DNA from 4 places in the Kocuria oceani genome. Region 1 is predicted to be linked to each of the others. Evidence: riboswitches for the same ligand, from Rfam matches in the RefSeq annotation. Region 1 holds a riboswitch; each other region holds the start of a gene.

The links. A riboswitch is a leader RNA that binds a small molecule or an ion and turns the genes downstream of it on or off. The one in region 1 is predicted to bind S-adenosylmethionine.
Region 2: another riboswitch for S-adenosylmethionine. It lies ahead of PU704_RS01575 (cobalamin-independent methionine synthase II family protein); the one in region 1 lies ahead of PU704_RS13105 (O-acetylhomoserine aminocarboxypropyltransferase/cysteine synthase family protein).
Region 3: another riboswitch for S-adenosylmethionine. It lies ahead of PU704_RS18815 (acyl-CoA dehydrogenase family protein); the one in region 1 lies ahead of PU704_RS13105 (O-acetylhomoserine aminocarboxypropyltransferase/cysteine synthase family protein).
Region 4: another riboswitch for S-adenosylmethionine. It lies ahead of PU704_RS08685 (bifunctional o-acetylhomoserine/o-acetylserine sulfhydrylase); the one in region 1 lies ahead of PU704_RS13105 (O-acetylhomoserine aminocarboxypropyltransferase/cysteine synthase family protein).

Annotation. Positions count from the first base shown of each region.
Region 1 is NZ_JARAMH010000012.1:21,680-25,616, forward strand. It holds gene PU704_RS13100 (cystathionine gamma-synthase) at 1-145, opposite strand, end outside; gene PU704_RS13105 (O-acetylhomoserine aminocarboxypropyltransferase/cysteine synthase family protein) at 154-1,482, opposite strand; SAM riboswitch class IV at 1,498-1,630, opposite strand; gene PU704_RS13110 (Lrp/AsnC family transcriptional regulator) at 1,768-2,220, opposite strand; gene PU704_RS13115 (thiamine pyrophosphate-dependent enzyme) at 2,462-3,637, shown strand; gene PU704_RS13120 (alpha-ketoacid dehydrogenase subunit beta) at 3,634-3,937, shown strand, end outside.
Region 2 is NZ_JARAMH010000001.1:317,668-321,604, reverse strand. It holds gene PU704_RS01585 (IclR family transcriptional regulator) at 93-872, shown strand; gene PU704_RS01580 (3-hydroxybutyrate dehydrogenase) at 889-1,644, opposite strand; SAM riboswitch class I at 1,817-1,921, shown strand; gene PU704_RS01575 (cobalamin-independent methionine synthase II family protein) at 1,934-3,151, shown strand; gene PU704_RS01570 (cobalamin-independent methionine synthase II family protein) at 3,227-3,937, shown strand, end outside.
Region 3 is NZ_JARAMH010000030.1:10,523-14,459, reverse strand. It holds gene PU704_RS18825 (thiazole synthase) at 1-436, shown strand, start outside; gene moeB (molybdopterin-synthase adenylyltransferase MoeB) at 433-1,611, shown strand; SAM riboswitch class I at 1,774-1,868, shown strand; gene PU704_RS18815 (acyl-CoA dehydrogenase family protein) at 1,981-3,333, shown strand; gene PU704_RS18810 (MFS transporter) at 3,337-3,937, shown strand, end outside.
Region 4 is NZ_JARAMH010000006.1:118,835-122,771, forward strand. It holds gene metX (homoserine O-acetyltransferase MetX) at 1-243, opposite strand, end outside; gene PU704_RS08685 (bifunctional o-acetylhomoserine/o-acetylserine sulfhydrylase) at 240-1,631, opposite strand; SAM riboswitch class IV at 1,710-1,825, opposite strand; gene PU704_RS08690 (VOC family protein) at 1,967-2,605, shown strand; gene PU704_RS08695 (CPBP family intramembrane glutamic endopeptidase) at 2,643-3,422, opposite strand; gene PU704_RS08700 (S9 family peptidase) at 3,533-3,937, shown strand, end outside.

The DNA.
Region 1 (3,937 bases):
GCAGGACGTTGATCCCGTCCTGGGCGAAGGTGGAGGTCTGGTAGACCGGCGGGATGACGGCCCCGGTCAGGGGGTCGGGCTGCTGGCCGGCGTGGACGGCGGTGGTGGTGAAGCCGCGGCGGCGGGTGGTGACGGTCTGGCTCATGGTGGGGCTCACTTCCGGAGGGTCGAAACGGTCTCGAGCACGGCGTCGAGGGCCTGGCCGAGGTCGGCCACGAGGTCCTGGGGCGCCTCGAGGCCGATCGAGAGCCGGACGGTGGTCTCGGCGATCCCGCCGGCCCGGCGCTGCTCGGGCGTGAGCCGGCAGTGGGTCATCGCGGCCGGGTGGGCCACGAGGCTGCGGGTGTCGCCGATGTTGGCGACCAGCTTGAACAGTCGCAGCCCGTCGATGAAGGGGCCCACGGCGGCGTCCGGGGCGGCGAGGTCGAAGGAGAACACGGAGCCGGTGCCGCGGGGGAAGTCCCGGGCCGCGATCCCGGCCCCGGGGTCCCCCGGCAGCCCGGGGTGGTGCACGCGCGCGACGGCGGGGTGGCCGGCGAGGAACTCGGCCACGGTCAGCGCCGAGGCCGTGTGCCGGGCCACCCGCAGGTCGAGGGTCTCGGTGCCCTGCAGGATCTGGCTGGCGTTGAACGGGGACAGCGTGGTGCCGAGGTCGTGCACGTACTTGGCCCGGACCAGGTGCAGGTAGGGGCTGGCGCCGGCGCACTTGTCGAGCAGGCTCTGCCCGCCCCAGCGGGCGCGGGCGCGGGTGAACTGGGGCCACCGCGCAGGCTCGGCGGACCAGTCGAACGTCCCGCCGTCCACGACCGCCCCGGCGAGGGCGTTGCCGTGGCCGCCGAGGAACTTGGTGGCCGAGTGCACCACGATGTCCGCGCCCTTCTCCAGCGGCCGGTACAGCGCCGGGGAGGCGAGGGTGTTGTCGACGACGACGGGCACCCGCGCCGCCCGGGCGACGTCGGCGATCCCGGGCAGGTCCGGCAGCGTGGCCAGCGGGTTGCCGATGGACTCGAGCAGGAAGGCCCGGGTGTCGGGGCGCACGGCCGCGGCCCAGGCGCCGGGTGCGGTGGGGTCCACGAAGTCGACCTCGACGCCGTGGTCGGCCAGCGAGTCGGTGAGCAGGTCCACGGTCCCGCCGTAGAGCTTCTCGGAGGCGACCAGGTGCTTGTCCTCCCCCTGGCCCAGCAGGGCCAGCAGGGCCACGGCCACCGCGGACTGCCCGGAGCCGGTGGCCACGGCGCCCGCCCCGCCCTCGAGGTCGCTGATCCGCTGCTCGAGCACGGCGACCGTGGGGTTGCCGGTGCGGGTGTAGGTGAAGCCGGCGCGGGTCTGGGCGAACATCTGCCGGGCGGCCTCGTAGTCCGGGAACTCGAAGGCGGCGCTCTGGTAGATCGGCACCGTGAGGGTGCGCTGCCCGGGGTCGTGGTCGGCGCCGGCGTGGATCTGCCGGGTCGAGAGGTCGTGATCGGTCACGGGGAGGGACATGGCGCGGCTCCTGTGCACGTGCTCTTACCCGCACCGGTCACCCGCTGCGGGGCAGCGGGGATGCAGGCCGCTTCCTCATCCGAACCACCCGATGAGCATGGGGTTGGTGCGCGACCCAGTCGGAGCTTGGCAGTCGCGTCTCGTGAAGCTGGGACCACACTATGCGCGGGGCGGGCCGGCGCCGTTCCGCGACCCAAGATGACGTCCGTGACGGATCGTGACGCCGCTCGTGAGGCCCCCGGTGGCGCCCTCTGTGAGCCCCGGCGCTCCCGGCGCCCCGGCGGGTCACGCCCGGGTGTCGATGTCCTCGAAGATCAGGAACGTCTGGGTGTCCACCACGCCGGGCAGCTGCTGGATGTGCTCGAAGATCACCTGCCGCAGGTGCACCGTGTCCACGGCGCGCACCAGCAGCATGACGTCGAAGTTGCCGCCCACCAGGGCGATGTGGTGCACGGCCGGGATGGCCCGCAGCTGCGCGCACAGCTCCCGCCAGGTGTTCTGCTGGAGCTTCAGCGTCACATAGGCCGAGGCCTGCAGCCCGGCGCGCACCGGGTCGATCACGGTGCTGAAGCGCAGGATCACCCCCTCGTCGCGCAGCCGGTTGATGCGGGCGTAGGCGTGGGCGCGGGAGACGTGCACGGCCGCGGCGATCGCGGTCACCGACTGCCGGGCGTCCCGGGAGAGCTCGGCGAGGATCTTCCGGTCGGTCTCGTCCAGCGGGACGGGGGTCGAGGGCACGGCGGGGCTCCTTCGGGGCGGGACGGGAGGGCGGGCAGCGGTGTCGGACGAATGCGTGTGCGCCACGCCACAGTAAAACATTTCGTCCACGAGGACAGCACCGATGCCCGCAGGATTCTGGACTTTCCCGCACCCCTGGATACGAACCGTCGGTTCTTCTCATACTGGGCGGACAGAACTTCAGCGGCCTTCCTGCCTCCCCGGGTCCGCACCAGGACCGGGGACCGACCGAGGGGACACCATGAGCCAGACCGTCGAGACCCCCGAGGACCCGATCCTCCGGGCCTCCCAGACCTTCGGCATCACGCCGGAGCAGTACATGCTCCCGGCGCGCGGCGAGATCCGGATGGTGGACCCCACCGGCCGGCTGCTGCCGGCCGAGGAGCAGGGCACCGAGCCCGGCCACGAGTACCCGCTGCCCGCGGGGGACGTGCTGCTGGGCGCCTACGAGAAGCTGGTGGTCGGCCGCCGGGTCAACGACCAGAACTCCGCGCTGGTGCGCCAGGGCCGGATGGCCGTCTATCCCTCCAGCCACGGGCAGGAGGCCTGCCAGGTGGCGGCGGCCCTGTGCCTGCGGGAGGGCGACTGGCTGTTCCCCACCTACCGGGACACCGTGGCCGTGATGACCAAGGGCGTGCGGCCCATGGACGTGATGTCGATCTTCCGCGGCGAGTGGCACGGCGGCTACGACCCCCACGAGCACCACGTCGGCATCCAGTCGACCCCGCTGACCACCCAGCTGCTGCACGCGGTGGGCGTGGCCCACGCCGCGAAGCTGCGCGGTGAGGACACCGTGGTCCTGGCCATGTGCGGCGACGGCGCCACGAGCGAGGGCGACTTCCACGAGGCCCTCAACTTCGCCGCCGTGTTCAAGCTGCCGGTCGTGTTCTTCGTGCAGAACAACGGCTACGCGATCTCCGTGCCCCTGTCCCAGCAGTCGGCCGCCCCGAGCCTCGCCCACAAGGCGGTCGGCTACGGCATGGCCGGGGAGCGGGTGGACGGCAACGACCTGGTGGCCCTGCTCGCCACGCTGGGCCGCGCCGTGGACCTGGCGCGCTCGGAGTCCGAGCCCCTCCTCGTGGAGGCCCACACCTACCGCATGCAGGCGCACACCAACGCCGACGACGCGACCCGCTACCGCGACGACGCGGAGGTGCAGGAGTGGATCGCCAAGGACCCCGTGACCCGGATGCGCGCCTACCTGGCCGGGGAGGGACTGCTCGACGACGCGGCCGAGCAGCGCATCGCCGCCGCCGCCGAGGACGTCGCCGCGGCGCTGCGCGACGGCATGAACGCCGACGTGCAGGTCGACCCGCGCGAGCTCTTCCGCCACGTCTACACCGAGCAGACCCCGCAGCTCGACGAGCAGGAGCAGTTCCTCGCCGCCGAGCTCGCCCGAGAGGAGACCGCACAGTGAGCACCCTCCAGGCCCCCGCCCCGTCCGGGCGGACCCCGGCCGTCAAGCCGGCCACCTTCGCCCAGGCGCTCAACACCGCCCTGGCCGACGCCCTGGCCGCCGACGACGCCGTCGTCGTCTTCGGGGAGGACGTCGGGACCCTCGGCGGGGTCTTCCGGATCACCGACGGGCTGACGCAGCGCTTCGGCCGCACCCGCTGCTTCGACACCCCGCTGGCCGAGTCCGGGATCGCCGGGATGGCCGTGGGCATGGCGATGAACCGGATGCGCCCGGTGATCGAGATGCAGTTCGACGCCTTCG
Region 2 (3,937 bases), on a different contig from region 1:
CCCCACATACCGGTCAACCGGTGCGCCGGGATCCCGCGGGCTTTCCTCAGCATCCGGCCATCAGGTCGCGCAATGTCCATATAGTGGAGTTCATGACGGGAAAGGTCGGGGCCGGCCCGGGCACCCAGGTGGTCCACCGCGTCGCGCAGCTGCTGCGCGCCGTCGCGGGGCGGGAGGAGGGCAGCACCGTGGCGGAGCTCGCGGCGGCGACCGGGCTGACGCGCCCCACCGTGCACCGCCTCCTGACGGGCCTGGCCGAGGAGGGGCTCGTGGACCGCCCGGCCGGCAGCACGGCGTGGCAGCTCGGCCCGGAGCTCTACGTGCTGGGCGCGGTCGCGGCCCACCGCTACCCGATCCGGGAGCTGGCCGGACCGTCGCTGCGCCGGCTCGCCGAGGCCACGGGGGAGAGCGCGTTCCTCTCGGCCCGCCGCGGACCCGAGACCGTGTGCCTGGCCCGGGTCGAGGGGGCCTTCCCGATCCGCTCCCACGTGCTGTACGAGGGCCTGCGGCTGCCGCTGGGCGTGGCCTCGGCCGGCTTGGCGGTCCTGGCCCACCTGCCGGACGCGGAGGTGGAGCGGATCCTCGCCGCCACGCCCGCCGCCCGCGCCGAGTGGGGCCCGCTGCACACCCCCGAGCGGATCCGCGAGCTGCTGGAGGACGTGCGGCGGGAGGGCTTCGCGGTGAACCCGGGACTGATCGTGGAGGGCAGCTGGGGCATGGCCGCGGCCGTCTTCGACACGACCGGCGCCCCCGTCTACGCCCTGAGCCTCACCGGGATCGAGCCCCGCTTCGCCGGGGAGCGCCGCGGGCTCCTGGGGCGGGCGCTGCTCACGGAGGCCCACCGGCTCTCCCGGGAGCTCGGCCACCGCTGAGCGGCCCCCGGCCCGCTCAGCGCGCCGTCCAGCCGCCGTCCATCGTGTAGGACGCGCCGGTGACCATGGCGGCGTGCGGTCCGGCCAGCCACGCCACGAGGCTGCCGACGTCCTCGGGCTCCACGAGCTTCTTCACCGGCGTCTCGCCGAGCATGATCCGCTCCACGACCTCGGCCTCGGGGATCCCGTGCACCCTGGCCTGGTCCGCGACCTGCTTCTCCACCAGCGGGGTGCGCACGTAACCGGGGTTGACGCAGTTGCTGGTCACCCCGTGCGCCGCCCCCTCCAGGGCCACGGTCTTGGACAGCCCCTCGAGGCCGTGCTTGGCCGCGACGTAGGCGCTCTTGTAGGGGGAGGCCCGCAGCCCGTGCACGGAGGAGATGTTCACGACCCGCCCCCAGCCCCGCTCGTACATGTGCGGCAGGGCCGCGCGCACCAGCAGGAACGGGCTCTCGAGCATGAGCACGAGGATCCGGTGGAAGTCGGCGGGGTCGAAGTCCTGGATCGGGGCGACCTTCTGGATGCCGGCGTTGTTCACCAGCACGTCCACCTCCAGACTCAGCCCGGCCAGCGCCGCGGTGTCGAGCAGGTCGACGGCCCACGCCCGCCCCTCGAGCTCGTCCGCGACCCGCTGCGCACCGGCCTCGTCGACGTCGGCCACCACCACGTGCGCCCCGGCGCCCGCCAGAGCCCGGGCCGCGGCCAGCCCGATGCCGCTCGCTCCACCGGTCACCAGCGCGGTGCGGCCCTCGAGGCCGTGGTCCTGGAACATGGGGAACCTTCCTTCCGTCCGCCGCGCCCACAGGGTCCGGGGCACCGGTCACCGTCACGGTATGTGATCCGGAGCACGACGGCGAGCAGGGACCCGCGCGTCACACGGCGTCATGCCCGTCACGCGGCTCCCGAATGGCGCAACGTCCCGGCCGTGGGATTGGATGGGGTCGTCACCATCCAGAGCGGCCGAGAGACCTGGCTCGACGACGCCGCAGCAACCCGCACGGACGGCCCCGCGCCCTCCGCCCCGGTGCTACCGCCAGGACCGATGGAAAGGACAGCGCCCCATGCTGCACAGTGCCGACCGCATCCTCACGTCCCACGCCGGGTCCCTCCCCCGGACCCCGGAGCTGCTGCAGGCCAACGAGGCCCGCCTCCCGGGCGCGGCCGGTACCGAGGAGTTCGACCGCCTGCTGCGGGACGCCGTCGTGGACGTCGTGCGCCGCCAGCGCGAGGCCGGCATCGACGTGGTCAACGACGGCGAGTACGGCCACGCGATGACCCACTCGGTGGACTACGGCGCGTGGTGGACCTACTCCTTCGACCGCACGGGCGGGCTCGAGATCGTCGACGACAACGACATCCACGTCCCGAAGCGCTCGGCCCCCGGCAGCGTGGTGCTCACGAGCTTCCTGGACCGGCGGGACCTCGCCGCCTTCCACGACGCCTACACGGACCCCTCCTCCGGCATCCACCTGGCCGACCCCGACCTGCCGCCGCCCGTGTTCCCGGCCGCGACCGGCCCGCTCTCCTACACCGGCCAGGCCGCGGTGGCCTCCGACGTCGCGGGCCTCACCGCCGCGCTGCGGGAGACGGGGGCGGCCGAGGGCTTCGTCGCCGCCCTGTCCCCCGGCTCGGCCGCGCGGATCGGCAACCACCACTACGCGAGCGAGGAGGAGTTCCTCTACGCGTGGGCGGACGTGCTGCGCGAGGAGTACACCGCGATCCTCGACGCCGGCCTGGTGCTGCAGATCGACGACCCCTCCATCGCCGAGTCCTGGGACCAGATCAACCCGGAGCCGGCCGTCGAGGACTACCGGCGCTTCGTCCAGGTACGGGTGGAGGCCCTCAACCACGCCCTGCGCGGCCTGCCCCAGGATCGGATCCGCTTCCACCTGTGCTGGGGCTCCTGGCACGGCCCGCACACCACGGACCTCGAGTTCAGGTACCTGGTGGACCTGCTGCTCTCGATCGACGCGGGCGCCTACTCCTTCGAGGGCGCCAACGCCCGGCACGAGCACGAGTGGAAGGTCTGGGAGGACCACGCCCTGCCCGAGGGCAAGCTGATCCTGCCCGGCGTGGTCTCGCACGCCACCAACGTCGTGGAGCACCCCGAGCTCGTCGCCGACCGGATCGAGCGCTACGCGAGGCTCGTGGGGCGCGAGAACGTCATCGCCTCGACCGACTGCGGCCTGGGCGGGCGGGTGCACCCGCAGATCGCGTGGGCGAAGCTCGAGACGCTCGCCCGCGGCGCCGAGCTCGCCTCGCGCCGGCTCTGGGCCTGAGCGCCCCGCTTCCCCCCGCCCCCGCCACCCTTCCCCGCTGCCCGCCCCCGCCGCCCCACTCCGAGGAGCACCTCCATGACCCTGCAGAACACCGACCGCGTGCAGACCACCCATGTGGGCTCCCTGCCCCGGATCCCCCGCCTCCTGGAGGCCAACCGGCAGCACGCCCAGGGGGCGATCACGTTCGAGCAGCTCACGGACGAGCTCGCCACGGGCGTCGAGGACGTCGTGCGGCGCCAGCGGGAGACCGGCGTGGACGTCGTCAACGACGGCGAGTACGGGCACACGATGTCCAGCGCCGTCGACTACGGGGCCTGGTGGAACTACTCCTTCTCGCGCCTCGGAGGGCTGACGCCCACGGACGAGGACCGGTGGGCGTCCACGGAGCGCCGCCGCTCCTCGCCCGGACACGTGGTGCTCACCAGCTTCCCGGACCGCCGGGACCGGGAGCGGTTCCGGGAGGCGTACGAGGACCCGGCGTCGGGCATCCTCACCGGGCGCTCCTCGACCGCGCAGCCGAAGATCACCGGGCCGCTGACCTACACCGGCCAGGAGGCGGTGGCCTCCGACGTCCGCAACCTCAAGGCCGCCATGGCGGCCACGGGCGCGGAGACCGGGTTCGTCGCCGCGCTGTCCCCCGGCTCCTGCGCGCGCGTGACCAACGAGTACTACCGGACCGACGAGGAGCTCGTGTACGCGTGCGCCGACGCGATGCGGGAGGAGTACCTGGCGATCACCGGCGCCGGGCTGATCGTGCAGATCGACGACCCCTCCATCGCGGAGTCC
Region 3 (3,937 bases), on a different contig from region 1:
GGAGGACCTCGGCGCGGCCGCCGTGATGCCCCTGGGCGCGCCGATCGGCACCGGGCTGGGGATCCTCAACCCGCACAACATCGAGCTCATCGCCTCCCGTGCCTCGGTGCCCGTGGTCCTCGACGCCGGCATCGGCACCGCCTCCGAGGCCGCGCTCGCCATGGAGCTGGGCTGCGACGCCGTGCTGCTGGCCAGCGCCGTGACCCGGGCCCAGGACCCGGTGGCCATGGCCACCGCGATGCGCCACGCCGTGGCCGCCGGGCGGCTGGCCGCCCGCGCCGGCCGGATCCCGGCCCGCCGGCACGCCCAGGCGTCCTCGCCGATGGCCGGGCGGATCGACACGGACGCGCCCGACGCCGGTCCGTCCGCCGGTGCGTCCGCCGGTCCGGCGGACGTCCCGCGCGGGGACTGGGCGCCCGTGGGGGAGCGCCCGTGAGCGCGCTGCCCCCGCTCGTGGAGCCCGGCCCCGAACTGACCCGTGCGGAGCTCGAGCGCTACGCCCGGCACCTGACCCTGCCCGGGATCGGCCCGCTCGGCCAGCGCCGGCTCGGCAGCGCCCGGGTGCTCGTGGTCGGCGCGGGCGGACTGGGCGCCCCGGCCCTGCAGTACCTCGCCGCGGCCGGCGTGGGGACGCTGGGGATCGTCGACGACGACGTCGTGGCGGTCTCCAACCTGCAGCGCCAGGTGGTGCACCGCACCGCCGACGTCGGCCGGCCCAAGGCGGAGTCCGCCGCGGAGGCCGTGACCGCCCTCAACCCGCTCGTGCGGGTCCGCACCCATCCCTGCCGGCTCACGGCGGACAACGCCGTGCGGATCCTCGGGCAGTACGACCTCGTCCTCGACGGCGCGGACAACTTCGCGACCCGCTACGTGGTCAGCGACGCCGCCGCCCTGACCGGGATCCCCTGCGTGTGGGGCTCCATCCTGCGCTTCGAGGGGCAGGTCAGCGTCTTCTGGGCCGGCCACGGGCCCACCTACCGGGACCTCTACCCCGAGGCGCCGCCGGACGGGGAGGTGCCCAGCTGCGCCGAGGGCGGGGTCTTCGGCATGCTCCCCGCCACCGTGGGCGCGGTGATGGTCACCGAGGCGGTCAAGCTGATCACCGGCACCGGCGAGCCCCTGCTCGGGCGGGTGCTGCTGCACGACGCCCTGGCGATGACCTGGCGCGAGATGCGCCTGGACCCGGACCCGGACGCCGCCCCGGTCACCGCCGTCGCCGAGCCCGTGGCCGTCCGTCCGCCGGCCGGCGGCGCGGAGCCCGCCGAGACGGTCGCGGCGGGCGAGCTGGCCCGGCTGCTGGAGCGGCGGGCGCGCGGAGAGACGGCCTTCGTGCTGGTCGACGTGCGGGAGGACTGGGAACGGCAGCTCCTGGCGATCCCCGGCGCCGTGGCCGTGCCGCTCCAGGAGCTGCTGGACCGGGGGCCGGACGCCCTGCCGCCGGAGGCGCGCGGCGCGGACCTCGTGCTGCACTGCAAGGCCGGCGCCCGCTCGGCGACCGCCCTGGCCGCGCTGCGCCCGTTCTACGCCGGGCGGGAGGAGCGGATCCGCCACCTCGAGGGCGGGGTGCTCGCCTGGGCGGAGCAGGTGGAGCCGGACCGGCCGCGATACTGAGCGGATGCGCGGCGCTCCCCTTCTCCGGCCGGGCGGGGTCCCGCGGCGGATTCCTACACCACCCGGGAGGACATGACCGTCTGTGACGTCAGCATGACATCCGACGACATGCGGCCGTCATCGGGTGGCTCCGCACCCCGGCGGTCTGGTGCGATGTCATCCGTCCCATTCAGAGCGGCCGAGAGATCTGGCTCGACGACGCCGCAGCAACCCGTCCTTCGCAGGGGTCAGGGTGCTAAGGCCAGAACCGATGGAGATCCCGGATCTGCAGTCGCTCCGTGACGTCGGCCCCCGCGCTGCCGCCACCGGGCCCGCCCCTGGCGTGACCGCACGGCCGGCCCTCCTCGGTGCGACCGAGAGGACCACCGCATGACCCGCACCACGGCCGAGAGGACTCCCACCCGTCCCGGCGCCGGCACGGACCCCGCCGGCACGGACCCTGCCGGCACGGACCCTGCCGGCCTGCCGGTGGACTACGCCGGGCTGAAGGAGCGCTTCGGGCCGCTGTTCACGGAGATCGCCGCCGGCTCCCTGGACCGGGACCTCCGCCGCGCGCTGCCCTACGAGGAGGTCGGCCGGCTGGACCGGGCCGGGTTCGGCGCCCTGCGCGTCCCGGCGGCCCACGGCGGTCCCGGGGTCAGCATCGAGGACTTCACCCGGCTGCTGGTCGACCTGGCCGAGGCCGACTCCAACATCGCCCACCTCTACCGCTCCCACGCCGGCTTCGTGGAGTCCCTGCGCTTCCTGCCCCGGGAGCTCCAGGACGTCTGGTATCCGCGGGTGCTGGCCGGGGCCACCGTGGGCAACGCCTCCACGGAGAAGGGCGGCAACGCGCTCGGCACCCTGAACACCGTGCTGCGCCGCACCGCCGAGGGGTGGGAGATCACCGGCCGGAAGTTCTACGCCACCGGCTCCGTCTTCTGCGACTACACCCGCGTCTCGGCCGCCCTCGACGGCCGGGACGGACGCCGCTTCGCCGTCGTCGCCACGGACGCCCAGGGGGTCACCCTCGAGGACGACTGGGACGGCTTCGGGCAGAAGCTCACCGGCACCGGCACCGCGGTCTTCGACCGCGTGCGCGTCCCGGACGACGCCGTGCTGGACCGCGCCGCCGGCAGCGCGGAGGCCGTCCACGAGGCCGCCTTCTTCCAGCTCGTGCTGCTGGCCGTGCTGGCCGGCGTCGCCCGCGCCGCCCGGCGGGACGCCGTGGAGACCATCGCCGGCCGCCGGCGGACCTTCAACACCGGGCTCGGCCTGCCGTTCCGCGAGGACCCGCTGATCCAGGAGGCCACCGGCCGGATCTCCGCCAAGGCCTTCGCCGCCGAGGCCACCGTGCTGCACGCCGCCCGCGCCCTGGACGCCGGGATCGCCGCCGCCGTCACCACCGGCGCCGACCGGCCGGACTTCACCGGCGCCCTCCCGGCGGCGCTGCACGGGTCCGAGATCGCCGTGGAGCACGCCCAGGTCACCGTGCCGGAGCTGGCCCTCGGCGCGGCCCAGGACCTGTTCCTCACCGTGGGCGCCTCCGCCACGTCCACCGCCAAGGGCCTGGACCGGCACTGGCGCAACGCCCAGACCGTGGCCACCCACAACCCGATCGCCTTCCGCGCCCGCGCCCTCGGCGACTACCTCATCAACGGCACCCTGCCGGAGGGCCTGAACGCCATCGGCGACGCCAGGACCGGTGCCGGGACCGACGCCGACCGAACCCCAGGAGCCTGACGCATGTCCACCCCGCCCCCGACCACGATCCCGGCCCCGACCGCGGCCGCCGCGGGACGCACGAGCGTCGTCCACGGCAAGAAGCGCGTCCTGGCCTCGGCCTTCGCCGGCACCACCATCGAGTGGTACGACTTCTACCTCTACGGCACCGCCGCCGCCCTGGTCTTCAACGTCCAGTTCTTCCCCATGGCCACCGAGCTCGGCGGCATCGTCGCCTCCTTCGCCACCCTCGCCGTCGGGGTGATCGCCCGGCCCCTGGGCGGGATCGTCGCCGGCCACCTGGGCGACCGGATCGGCCGCAAGGCCCTGCTGGTGGCCTCCCTGCTGCTCATGGGCGTGGCCTCCACCCTGATCGGCCTGCTGCCGACCTACGAGGTGATCGGCTGGTGGGCCGTCGTCGGGCTCGTCGTCCTGCGCATCCTCCAGGGCCTGTCCGCCGGGGCCGAGTGGGGCGGCTCCGCGCTGCTGAGCGTGGAGCACTCCCCGGCCCGGCACCGCGGGTTCTTCGGCTCCTTCACCCAGATCGGCTCCTCGGCCGGCATGCTGCTGGCCACCGGGGCGTTCTTCGTCGTGCAGCACGTCATGAGCGCGGAGCAGTTCGCCG
Region 4 (3,937 bases), on a different contig from region 1:
CTGCGTCTCCGGGGCCCCGGGCCGGGCCCTCCCGGCGGCGACGTGGGTGTCCCCGGTCAGGGCGTGCTCCACGAGCACCGCGTTGGAGCCGTCCGGGGCGAGCACGCCCCAGGTCTCGTAGGCGATCCGGACCTCCGGCAGCCGGAAGCCGGACTCCAGCTCCAGGGTGCCGATCTCGGCGTGCCGCGGCACGCCGTCCTCGCGCACGTCCGCGCCGGCGCCGCGCAGCACCGTCACGCTCACTCCTGCCCTCCGGCCGCGGCCGCGGCCGCGGCGAAGCCCTGCTCCAGGTCCGCCAGGATGTCCGTGACGTTCTCCAGCCCCACGGACAGGCGCACGAAGCCGGGCTCCACCCCCGCCGCGAGCTGCTCCTCGGGCAGCAGCTGGCTGTGCGTGGTGGACGCGGGATGGATCACCAGGGAGCGGACGTCGCCGATGTTCGCCACGTTGGAGTGCAGCGTCAGGGCGTCCACGAAGGCCGCGCCGGCCGCCCGGCCGCCCTCGAGGACGAACCCGAGGACGGAGCCGGCGCCGCGGGGCGCGTACTTGCGCGCCCGGTCGTGCCAGGGCGAGGACTCCAGCCCCGCCCAGCTCACCGAGCGGACGTCCTCCCGCGCCTCCAGCCAGCGGGCCACCTCCCCGGCGTTGGCCACGTGGCGCTCCATGCGCAGCGACAGCGTCTCGATGCCCTGCTCGATGAGGAAGGCGTTGAACGGGGAGATCGCCGAGCCGAGGTCGCGCAGCAGCTGCACCCGGGCCTTGAGGATGTAGGAGAGGTTGACCCCGAACGCGCCCTCCGCGCCGAGGGCCTGGGCGTAGACGAGCCCGCCGTAGGACTCGTCGGGCTCGTTGAAGCCGGGGAAGCGCTCCGGGTACCGGCCGAAGTCGAAGGCGCCGGAGTCCACGATCACGCCGCCGATCGCGGTGCCGTGCCCGCCCATGAACTTCGTGGCGGAGTGCACCACGATGTCCGCGCCCCAGCGGAACGGCTGGACGAGGTAGGGGGTCGCCACCGTGTTGTCCACGATGAGCGGGACCTCGTGGTCGTGGGCGATCCCGGAGACCGTCTCGATGTCGAGGACGTCGTTGCGCGGGTTCGGGATGGTCTCGGCGTAGAACGCCTTGGTGTTCGGGCGCACGGCCCGCCGCCAGGCCTCCGGGTCGTCCGGGTCGGTCACGAAGGTGGTCTCGATGCCGAGCTTGGGCAGCGTGAACTTGAGGAGGTTGTACGTCCCGCCGTACAGGCTCGGGCTGGCCACCACGTGGTCCCCCGCCCCGGCGAGGTTGAGCACCGCGAACGTCGTGGCCGACTGCCCGGCGCTGAGCATCAGGGCGCCCACCCCGCCCTCCAGGGCGCTGATGCGGTTCTCCACGACCTCCGTGGTCGGGTTGCCGATGCGGGTGTAGATGGGTCCCAGCTCCGCGAGCGCAAAGCGGTCCGCGGCGGCCTGGGCGTCGGGGAAGACGAAGGACGTGCTCTGGTGGATGGGCAGGGCGCGGGAGCCGGTCACCGGATCGGGGCGCTGGCCGGCGTGGATCTGCTGGGTCTCGAACGACCAGCCGGCCGGGTGCTCGGGGGTGGGCAGCGCGGTCGCGGTGCGGTCGGCCGTGGAAGCAGTGGACTCGGACATGCCGGGAGACTCCTTGCGGGTGTCAGGGGTCCGGTGTCCGACCGTGGTGGTGCTGCCGTGCGACGGCCGGGCACCGAGGACCCGCGCTTGCTCGCTCGCCGGTCGCGAGGAGCCCGGTCTTCACCCAGGGCACCCCACCGCGGTGGAGGGTTGCCGGCCAGCTAGCTGGGGCTTGGACGCTGGCGCTCATGACCTGGACAGCATTCTCCGGATTCGGGCGACACGGCGTCAAGCCGGGGTGCGGCGAGCGCCCCGCGCACGCGCCGGACGGGCCGGGGAGCAGCCCGCCGGGGACCGATTTGGAGACGAAAGTCACACGGTGCCACGATGAGCCCATGAGAGTCGACCACGTGTCCTACGCCTGCCGCCCGGAGGGCCTGACGGCCACCACCGAGCGCATTGCCGACCAGCTCGGGATCGAGCCGGTCAAGGGTGGGGTGCACCCCCGTTTCGGCACCCGCAACATGATCCTTCCGCTCACCAACCACCAGTACGTCGAGGTCGTCGAGGTCCTCGAGCACCCCGCGGCGGAGAAGGCCCCGTTCGGCCGGGCCGTGCGCGCCCGCTCCGAGGCCGGCGGCGGCTGGCTGGGCTGGGTCGTCGAGGTCGACGACCTCGCGCCCTTCGAGCAGCGCCTCGGCCGGCACGCGGTGCCCGGCCACCGGGTCTTTCCCGACGGCCGGTGCCTGGAGTGGCACCAGATCGGCGTCAAGGGCCTGATCGCCGACCCCCAGCTGCCGTTCATGGTGCGCTTCGACTCGGCCCCGGAGATGCACCCGTCCCAGGCGCGGATCACCGACGTGGCCCTCGCCGGGATGTGCATCGCCGGGGCGCCCGAGCGGGTGGCCGAGTGGCTGGGCGCGCCCGTGGAGACCGCGCTCGAGGACCTGGCGGTGGAGTGGCGCTATCCGGAGGGCACGCCCGGGCTGCTCTCGGTGTCCTTCGGCACCCCCGACGGGCTGGTCACGATCTGAGGCGCCGGCCGGGGCGGGCCCGCACGGCGGGCCCGCCTCAGCCGAGCAGCCGGCCGACGCCCAGGAAGCCCACGGCGTCCAGCAGGAAGTGCGCGACGACGAGGGGCATGACCCGCCCGGTGCGCCGGTAGAGCTCGGCGAAGACCAGGCCCATCACCACGTTGCCGAGGAAGGGCCCGATGCCCTGGTATAGGTGGTAGCTGCCGCGGAACAGCGCCGTGACCACCAGCACCACCGGCCAGCGCCAGCCGATGCGGGTGAGCCGGTCGGTCAGGAACGCGACCACCACCACCTCCTCGACCAGGGCGTGGCGCAGCGCGGAGAGCAGCAGCACCGGCACCGTCCACCAGTGCTCGGCCAGCCCGGAGGTCGTCACCTCCGCGGTGAGGCCCAGGGCGCGGCCGGCCGCGTAGAGGGCCAGGGTGCCCAGCCCCATGACGAGGAACAGGACGGTGCCCAGCCCGAGGTCCGGGACCGGCATCCGGGCGTCGAGCCCGATCCGCCGCCGCACCGTGCCCAGCGCGCCGGCGGAGCCGGCGAGCAGGTACAGCGCCAGCAGCACCGGGACCAGGTCCAGGCCGATGCCCGTGAGCTGGCGCAGCAGGTCGATCAGCGGCTGCACGCTCAGCGGCGGGTTCATCGTGGCCTGCGCCTCCGAGAGCGGGCCGCGGGCCAGCTGCTCGGCCAGGGAGAGCACCGCGTAGAGCGCGGAGGCGCCCAGGGAGACCCCCAGCACGAGGACCACCTGCATCCACAGGTCGGCGCGGGTGGAGCCGAAGGCCGGCGGGCGCGGGGCGAGGTGTGCGGGGGTGCTCATGCGGCCATTCTGGCACCGCCCGGGCGGACCGCCGGGTCGCGGGCCCCTCGCCGGCGCCGCGCCCCCGGGCCGGCCAGCGGCGGGCGGGGTGCCTTCCCTAGGATGGGCACATGACAGCTCTTCCCCCGCAGATCCGCCGGCAGCCCGCCGAGCGCACCTTCCACGGCCACCTGTTCTCCGATCCCTACGAGTGGATGCGGGCGAAGGAGTCCCCGGAGGTGCTCGCCCACCTCACCGCGGAGAACGAGTACGCGGAGGCCCGCACGGCCCACCTGGCCGGGCTGCGGGAGTCGATCTTCGGGGAGATCAAGGGCCGCACCCAGGAGACCGACCTGTCGGTGCCGAACCGGCGCGGGGACTGGTGGTACTTCTCCCGCACGGTGGAGGGCGGCGCGCACCAGGTGTTCTGCCGGGTGCCGGCCGCGACCACCGGGGACGTCCTCGCGGACTGGACCCCGCCCGTCGTCGGGCCCGGGACCCCCATGGCGGGCGAGCAGGTGCTGCTCGACGCCAAC